Regions from separate parts of the Novosphingobium sp. BL-A-41-Hi4B-X5A genome, predicted to be linked through region 2. Evidence: riboswitches for the same ligand, from Rfam matches in the RefSeq annotation. Region 2 holds a riboswitch; the other holds the start of a gene.
The links. Region 2 has a riboswitch for cobalamin ahead of ACZ1JY_RS19100 (hypothetical protein). Riboswitches for the same ligand answer to the same signal wherever they lie in the genome.
Positions count from the first base shown of each region.

Region 1: another riboswitch for cobalamin. It lies ahead of ACZ1JY_RS05845 (TonB-dependent receptor plug domain-containing protein); the one in region 2 lies ahead of ACZ1JY_RS19100 (hypothetical protein).

Region 1 is NZ_CM145500.1:1,273,673-1,278,081, reverse strand. It holds gene ACZ1JY_RS05850 (cell wall hydrolase) at 5-1,177, opposite strand; cobalamin riboswitch at 1,533-1,733, shown strand; gene ACZ1JY_RS05845 (TonB-dependent receptor plug domain-containing protein) at 1,803-3,734, shown strand; gene ACZ1JY_RS05840 (ABC transporter substrate-binding protein) at 3,800-4,409, shown strand, end outside.
Region 2 is NZ_JBVFVT010000002.1:743,811-748,219, reverse strand. It holds gene ACZ1JY_RS19105 (TonB-dependent receptor plug domain-containing protein) at 1-1,828, opposite strand, end outside; cobalamin riboswitch at 2,032-2,223, opposite strand; cobalamin riboswitch at 2,282-2,481, shown strand; gene ACZ1JY_RS19100 (hypothetical protein) at 2,675-3,247, shown strand; gene cobO (cob(I)yrinic acid a,c-diamide adenosyltransferase) at 3,244-3,843, shown strand; gene ACZ1JY_RS19090 (cobyrinate a,c-diamide synthase) at 3,840-4,409, shown strand, end outside.

The DNA of each region.
Region 1 (4,409 bases), on a different replicon from region 2:
GCTCTCAAGCCCCCGGCTGCGCAATCCACTTGTTGGCGTTCTCATACCCCGGCAGCACCGAACCGCTGCCGGAAACCGGCGCGCTGGTCGCACCCGCCTTCACGCCTGGCAGCACCTGCGGCCGGACAAGGCTCTGCTGCGCCGCAGCCTGCGGGACCGCCGCCACCGGAGCAACCGTCGCCGCAGCAACTGGCGCCACGATCCGCCCTTCCTCGAACGCCTTCTCCAGCGCCAGCGGATCGGCAATGTCGACAGGCGAGGGCGTCCATGTGCGCGGATGCGGCGCGGCCAGCGGCTCGCCGCCGAAGTACCGCGCCGTAAACGCCGCCGGACGCCCTGCAGCGCCGGCCCAGCGATAGAAGCGGTGCGCCCCGATCGTGCCGATGAACGATAAGCTCGGCGCCCAGTAGGGATGCACCGCCGTCGTATGGTAATGCGTCGCCAGCCCGACCGGCGCATAGACGTATCCGGCCAGCGCATCGGCCGCCACGCGCCGCGCCCGGTCCCAGAACGCCTTCATCGGCTTCCTCGCCAGCGAGCCATCGCACGCGAACGAGAACTGGCAGCCCGGCCGCTCCGACCCCTGGTAGACCACGCCGCATACCGTGTTCGGCCAAGCCGGATGCGCCACACGGTTGAGCACCACCTGGGCGACCGCGCGTTGCCCGCCGTCAGGCTCGCTCGCCGCCTCATAATAGATTGCTGCGGTCAGGCATTGCAGCGCCCGCCAGCGGTCCTCGCTCGATCCCGCCGCCGAGACCGGACGCGCCGAGAGGATCTCGGCATCCGAATGGCTCTGGTCCCATTTCGCCTGCGCTTCTGTCGGCGCGATCAGTCCGCTGTCGCTGGTGTCGAGCCAGTAGAACGCCGAGCCCGGAAAGCTGTCACCCCCGCGCTCGAACGGTTGCAGGCCCGCCATCTGGGCGCGCGCGACAGCCGCTTGAACGCCGCCCGGTTCGCCCCACCCGGTCGGCCCGAGCAGCAGCCCCAGCACGCCGAACATAGCCACGCCGCCCAGCCGCTGCCGCATCAGCGAAGGCGCGCGCAAGGCCTTGCGGATCGAGCGCATGTCCCGGCGCCGGATCCGCGCCGCAAAATCGCGCGGGCCCTGCTCGCCATTAGCCGTCGCTGCCACGCCGGGCAGTTCGATCGGGCGATAGGCAAGCTCGAGAGGCATGGGGCTGGGCAGAATCCTGAAAATCCTCAATTGCGCTAACCTTTTGCGCGCCCTCGCGCACGGCCGCTTTTCCCGCTGTCCCGATGCGGCACAAGCTCCTGCGATCCGGTTAACTGGCAAGCTCACGGCCTGGCGCTCAAATCGGAAAACCTCACGCAAAGACGCGAAGGCGCAAAGGGGTCGTGCGCGGCCGCAGGCAATGCTCTTGGATAATCGCCGCAGGAGGTGATGGCTGTCCTATCAAACCTGCGCGGCATCTTCGCGTCTTTGCGGCTTTGCGTGAGAATGAATTGGGCAGCAAACCTGCCCCGAAGTACGTAGTTCCTCTTGCAGCGCAGCTAAGTTCCCGCTAGTTCCCCGCGCCGACGCCAACGGTGCCCGGTAACACGGGCTAAGAGGGAAGCCGGTTCAAATCCGGCGCTGCCCCCGCAACTGTAACCGGAGAGCGCGCTGTCCAGTGATGCCACTGGTGCCGGATTCGATCCCCGGCGCTGGGAAGGCGGGCAGCGGGCGATGACCCGGGAGCCAGGAAACCTGCCGATGGTAGTCGTTCCGCGGCCGGGCGGGGTGTACCGGGCGCACGCGACGAGGCGCGCCAGATTCATGGCCCAGCGCACCTCTCGCCATGGACGGCATCAACCGTTCGTGGCCGGAGTTGCGTCCTGTGAAGAAGTACTTGCTTTCCGTTTCCGCCCTGGCTTTTGCCGTGCCTGCTTTTGCCCAAGGCACCGATGATGTCGTCGTCGCAGACTACAAGGTTGATCCGGCATCGATCACCGTCATCGCCACCGGCAGCGAAACTGCCCTGAGCAAGACCGGCCAGCCTGTCACCGTCATCACCGCCGCCGAAATCCAGTCGATCCAAGGCCCCGACATCACCCGCGTTCTCGAACGCGTTCCCGGCCTGACCATCACCCGCAACGGCGGCCCCGGCAGCTTCACCGGCGTGCGCCTGCGCGGCTCGGACGCCGAACAGGTCCTCGTCCTCGTCGATGGCGTCCGCCTCGAAGACGTCTCGGCCCCCTCGGGCGGCTTCGATTTCGGCACGCTGACCCCCGGCGGCATCGAGCGCATCGACGTGCTGCGCGGTTCCAACTCGATCGTCTGGGGCTCTGCCGCGATTGGCGGCGTCATCGCCGTCCAGTCGCGCGATCTCAACGGCATCGAAGCCAGCGCCGAACTCGGCGCCAACGACAGCTACCTTGCCGATGCCGCTGCCGGTATCTCGTCAGACTTCGGCGCGCTTACCCTCAACGGCGGCTATAGCCGCAGCGATGGCGTCTCGGCCGCAGCGGTCGGCACAGAGCCCGACGGCTTCCGCCAGTGGCGCGTCGGGGGCCGGGGCCGCGTCAACCTCTCGCAGGACCTCGCGATCGTCGCCACCGCCCGCTACGCCGACACCCGCACCGATATCGACGGTTTCGGCCCGCCGACCTACCTCGTCTTCGGCGATACTCCCGAATACCAGACCACCCGCCAGGCCTCGGGCCGCGTCGGCCTGCGCTACAGCGGCAACATCCTGACGCTCAACACCGGCTTCGCGCTGTCCGATACGAAGCGCGACTATTTCGATCCGACCTTCGGCACCGACCCGTCCTACGGCTATAAGGGCCGCTCGGAGCGCGTCGACCTGACCGGCCGCCTCAACCTTCCGGCCAGCTTCACCCTCGATTTCGGCGGCGACAGCGAATGGACCCGCTTCTCCAGCACCTTCGATGCGCCAGCCAAGGCGAACCTGACCAGCGGCCACGCCCTGCTCGGCTGGAGCACCGACCGCGCCAGCCTCGCCGCCGGCGTTCGCGTCGACGACCACAGCCGCTTCGGCACGGCATGGACCTTCGGCGCCAACGGCTCGTTCAGCATCACTCCGGAACTGCGCCTGCGCGCCAGCTACGGCGAAGGCTTCAAGGCCCCCACGCTCTACCAGTTGCTTTCGAACTACGGCAACGCCGCGCTCAACCCCGAACGCAGCAAGAGCTACGACGCCGGCCTCGAATGGGGCGTGCCTTATGGCCAGCTCCACGCGGCCGTCACCGTGTTCCGCCGCGACAGCCGCAACCTGATCACCTTCGTCTCGTGCGCCAGCCTCAACGCCTGCGCCACGCGGCCCTTCGGCCTCTACGACAACGTCGGCCTAGCCCGCGCGCAGGGTGTCGAAGCCGAACTCGGCGCGCGTCCCACCGATATGCTGCACCTGCAGGCCGCCTATACCTATCTCGAAACCGAGAACCGCACGCGCGGCACCGCGAACTTCGGCAGGGATCTCGCCCGTCGTCCGGCTCATGCGCTGACCCTGTCGAGCGACTGGACATCACCGCTCGCCGGGCTCACCCTCGGTGCCGATCTGCGCCTCGTGGGAGACAGCTTTGACAACGCGTCGAACACCCGCCGCCTCGATGGCTACGCGCTGACCACCGTGCGCGCGAGCTTCCCCCTTACCGAGAAGGTAGAACTCTACGGCCGTGTCGAGAACGTGTTCGACGTGAACTACCAGACCGTCGCCGATTACGGCACCTGGGGACGCTCTGCCTACATCGGCATTCGCGCGCGGTACTGATGCAACGGCTTGCGCCACAAGCAAAAGCTCTTCGCCCCATCCTCGCCCGAGGATGGGGCCGGGGGGTGGTCTTGCTCGCAGCGTCCCTTACCGCCAGCTGCATCCCCCAAGGCAAGGCCACTCCCGGATCTCGCGCGACCGCGCACCCCACCATCGTCAGCCTCAATCCCTGCACCGACGCGATCCTCGCCGAAGTGGCAGACCCGGCGCAGATCCTCGCCATCTCGCACTACAGCAAGGACCCGCGCTCCGCCTCGATGGACGCGCGCCTGGCCAGCGCGCTGCCCGCAACGCGTGGCACGGTCGAGGAAGTCCTCGCCCTCAAGCCCGATCTCGTCCTCGGCAGCACGTTCATCGATCCCGCTACCGCCAGCGCCTACCAGCGCCTCGGCCTGCGGCTTGAAACCCTGGGCATGGCCAGCACCATCGAGGCCAGCCGTGACCAGATCCGCCATGTCGCCGCGCTGTCCGGACACCCGGATCGCGGCGAAGCGCTGATCGCCCGCATCGACGCCGCACTCGCCGCCGCTGCCCCGCCAGCCGGAGCGCGCCCGATCGAAACCGTCGTCTGGCAGTCGGGCGGCATGGTCCCCGGCGACGGCACCCTCATCGTCGACCTCCTGCGCCGCACCGGCTACACCAACTTCGCCGCCGCGCGCGGTCTTGGCCAAGCCG
Region 2 (4,409 bases):
CAGCGCGGGCATTGATGGTCAGCCCTTCGGCAACCCGCCACGCGGCGCGAAGATCGACCAGCCAATAGGCTGGCAGCTCGGTGCTGCTGCCGGCCCGGTCGAAAGTCTCGCCCGAATAGCGGGCGGCCACACTGGCGCGCAGGCCCTTCGGCAGGTCCACCCCGCTTTCCAGATTGGCAAGATGGCGCGGCACGCGGGCAAGCTGACGGCCGATATCAGTGCTGCCGGGCGAACGGTCCTCCGCTTCGATCCAGCTGTAGTTTGCTGTCGCAAAGAGCACGCCAAGCTGCGCGCTGCCGGCCAGCTCCAGCCCCTTGGCGTGGGCCTTGCGCACGTTGGCGTAGTAGCCGAAGCGTGTGGTTGTCGTGCCGGGGATATAGCACGCGGCGGGCAAGGTGCCGGTGGTCGGACAGAAGGCGAAGTCGATCAGATTTTCGGTTTCCCGCTCGAACCAGGTCGCCGAAGCGTGGAAAACTTCGCCGAGTGACTGTTCGGCGCCGACCGACCAACCCTTGGCCTGCTCCGGTTGCAACACGGCAGAACCGTAAATGCTGAACAGCTGGTAGAGCGAAGGAGCCTTGAAGCCTTCATCATAGCTGGCGCGCAGCACAGTCTGCCCGGCGTTAGGCGTGTAGACTGCGCCTCCGGTAAGAACTGTGTTGCCGCCGAAGCGGGATTGGTCGTCGTGGCGCACACCGCCGTTCAGCGTCAGGCCGATGAGCGGGGTGAGGCGCAACTCGCCGTAGACGCTGTTCGTATCGGCGCTTTGCGGGACGAGGGCGTAATCGGCGGTATTGTTGCCGGGTGAGGCGCTGGTCATGCGCTGCTCCTCGCGTTCAGCCCCGAATTTGGCGCTGAGACCTTCTGCAAGCTTCAAGTTGCCTTGATATTCGAAACGGCGCACGCGGCCATGCGCATCGAAGTTCAAGGACCGGATCGAGCGCGCCGGATCGTAGTTCTCGCGGTCCGTTTCGGTCTGCAGCACGGCAATGCGGTTGGTGAGGCGCCCATCGAACAGGGCCAGATTGACACCTGCATAACCGGTCCATTCGGTGGTCAGGCCATAGGTACGCGCGTCCCCCGAGCTGCCATCGAATTCGTTGCGCGTATCGGCCAAATAGCCGCGCAAGTCGACCGACAGGTTTGGCGTGAGCTTGAGCGTGGCTGTGCCGCTGGCGGAAACGCGGCGGTAGCCATCGTCCTCCGTGCCGTTGCTGCGTGCGGAGATGCCATCGGTGGTGAAGGCGGAGCCCGCCACGCGCCAGTCGAGCAATGATCCGGCCCCGCCAATGCCAGCCTGGGCGTTGACCGTGGAGTGGGTGCCGGCTTCGACCGCCACGCTCCCTTCCAGCGGCTGTTCCGCGCGTCGCGTCAGTACGCTGACCACGCCGCCGATGGCATCGCTTCCCCACAGGATCGATTGCGGCCCGCGCAGGATTTCCACGCGCTCGATGTCGTCGATCAGCAGGTTGGAGAACGAATAGCCGCCGCCGGTGGCCGACGGATCGGAAATGCGCACACCGTCGATCACCATCACGGTCTGCGAGGAATCGGCGCCGCGGATGCGTAGCGATGTGGCGGTGCCAAAGCCACCATTGCGCGAAAGGCTGACGCCTGGCGTGCGCAGCATTAGATCGGTGAGCGCGATCGGCTGCTGGGCGCGGATCGCCGTTTCGTCAAGCACGGTTACGGTGGCAGAGACTGCGCTCTGCTCGACCGGGCTGCGCAAGGCAGTAACGACGATTGAAGGATCAGGCGCGTCCTCGGCTAAAGCGGGCGAGGCGAGTAGCGTGGCAAGCGAAACAACAGGAATATGGGCAGGACGCATGGTGCGGCTCCCTTCGGTACGAACGGCATGGACCTGCCGCTCAGACACGCGAAGGAAGCACGCGCCGGCATATGCACCGCAAGGCGCAACACGGCATCGCTTCCCGCACGGGGCTTCCCGGCAGGCAATGGCTGTCGTTGCGCGAGGGGTGTGCCGCCTTTGCAAGCCGGCAACCTCGAACGTCCGGTGCACCCTGCCCGAACGAAGAACGACCGCAACAGGCAGGTCTCCTGGCTCGCGGGTCAATGCCGGTCCGGCCGCCTTCTCAGGACGGTGAGGTCCCAATGGCGTAATTGGCCGGTCGGCTCGCCGCTTACAGTTGCAGGGGCAGCCGGAGTTTTACACCCCGTTCCCTTTTGATCCCCTCTCGGGGAACCTGTCGCGGCGGTGCAGGTAGCGACATGTTTTTGCTGCTGCAAGTGCGAATACTTGCGCAGATCAATTGCTTGGCTTATCCAGTCTTTCGCAACGGGTGCCCGAAAGGGCTTAATCGGGAAGTCCGGGCGGTGGTCGCAAGCCACCCAATCCGGCACTGCTCCCGCAACTGTAACCGGTAGCGCATCGCCATCATGCCATTGGGTTTCGGCCCGAGAAGGCGGCGAAAGGCGCGACGATCCGGAAGTCAGGAAACCGGCCTGTTGCGGTCGTTTCTCTGCGCGGGCGGGGTGTACCGGGCGGACGAAGGCACACCCTTCGCGGACGACACTATTGTGCGTTCTCGTCGGAGGGAGATCCGTGATGACCAGCACCTGAGATCCAGCCAGACGTGCGCGTCCGCACGTCTTGCCGATCCTGCGCATCACGCATGCGCACAATCAATTCATACCTGTTCACAGGAGGCCAATCATGGTCCGTATTTCGCGTCCCGATCTCGCGCTGTTTGGCGCGCTTGCGATCGTCATGCTCGTAACCCGCACCCATTCGCTCAGCAATGTCATGCACCTGCCTGACACCAGCCTTGCCAGTTTCTTCGTCGGCGGTTTCTTCCTGCGCCGCGCGACTGCTTTTGCAGGGCTCTTCCTGCTCGCCTTTGCTATCGACGTGACAGTGATCGGCTGGTTCGGCCAGTCCAGCTTCTGCTTCACCCCTGCCTACTGGATGCTCGTTCCGGCCTACGGCACGATGTGGCTGGCCGGGCGCGCGGGCGCGGACAAGCGGGGCACCGAACCGTCATCACTGCTGGGGCTGCTGGCGCTGGTCAGCGTTGGCACTCTGGTTTCCGAGCTGTTCTCCAGTGGCGGATTCTACTTCCTCGGTGGCCGTTTTACCGATCCGACCGTCGCAGGCTTTATGCCCCGCCTCGCTCGCTATTTCCCACCGACCCTTGCGGCCACTCTGCTGTGGACCGCAACTGCAGCAGGCATCTATGCCTTGCTGGTCGCCGCGCGCCCCTCGCTTGCCTCACGAGCAGAGCAATGAGCGAAACCCCAGAGGCGCACCGCGAGCGCGCCCGCAAGCACAAGGCGGTGGTCGATGCCAAGATCGCCGCCGCCACGCGCGACAAAGGCCTGCTGCTGGTTCTCACCGGCAACGGCAAGGGCAAGTCCTCCAGCGCCTTTGGCATGGTGGCGCGGACGCTCGGCTACGGTCGCAAAGCGGCGGTGTTCCAGTTCATCAAGGGTGCGGACAACGTCGGTGAACGCGCCTTCTTCGCCTCGCACCCCGATGTGATCTGGGAGAAGTGCGGCGAGGGTTTCACTTGGGAAACGCAGGATCGGACACGTGACATTGCCGCTGCGAGGGCGGGCTGGGAAAAGGCCAAAGCTGCGCTGGCCGAACCTGACATCAGCCTCGTCGTGCTCGATGAATTGACCTACCTCATCACCTACCGCTATCTCGCGCTCGATGAGATCATGCCCGCGATCGAGGCGCGACCGGCGATGCAGCACGTGGTCATCACCGGTCGTGCCGCAGACGATGCGCTGATTGCCGCCGCCGACACCGTGAGCGCGATCCGCGATGTGAAGCATGCCTTCCGTGACGGCGTGCGCGCCCAAGAAGGGATCGATCGGTGACGACCGCATCTTGCCGAGCGTTGCTGGTCAGCGCGCCGGCTTCGGGGCAGGGCAAGACGACGGTCACGGCCGCTCTTGCCCGCCGCCACGTGCAGGCAGGGCGGCGGGTCCGCGTGTTCAAATGCGGCCCTGACTTCCTGGATCCGATGATCCTCGAACGCGCCTGCGGTGCACCGGTCTACCAGCTGGATCTCTTCATGGTGGGCGAGGCGCAATGTCGCCGTCTGCTGCATGAGGCTGCCCGCGAAGCAGACCTGATCCTTGTCGAAGGCGTCATGGGCTTGTTTGATGGCGATCCTTCCGCTGCGGACCTGGCCGTACGCTTTGGCCTGCCGGTGCTGGCGGTCATCGACGGTAGCGCCATGGCACAGACCTTCGGAGCGCTGGCGCATGGTCTTGCCACTTATCGCGATGACATCCGCGTGGTTGCAGCGCTGGCCAATCGCGTTGGCAGCGAGCGCCACGCCGCGATGCTGCGCGAAAGCCTACCGCCGGGAATGCGCTGGCTCGGTTCCATGCCCCCAAGCCCGGATGTGGCCTTGCCCGAACGGCACCTTGGTCTGGTA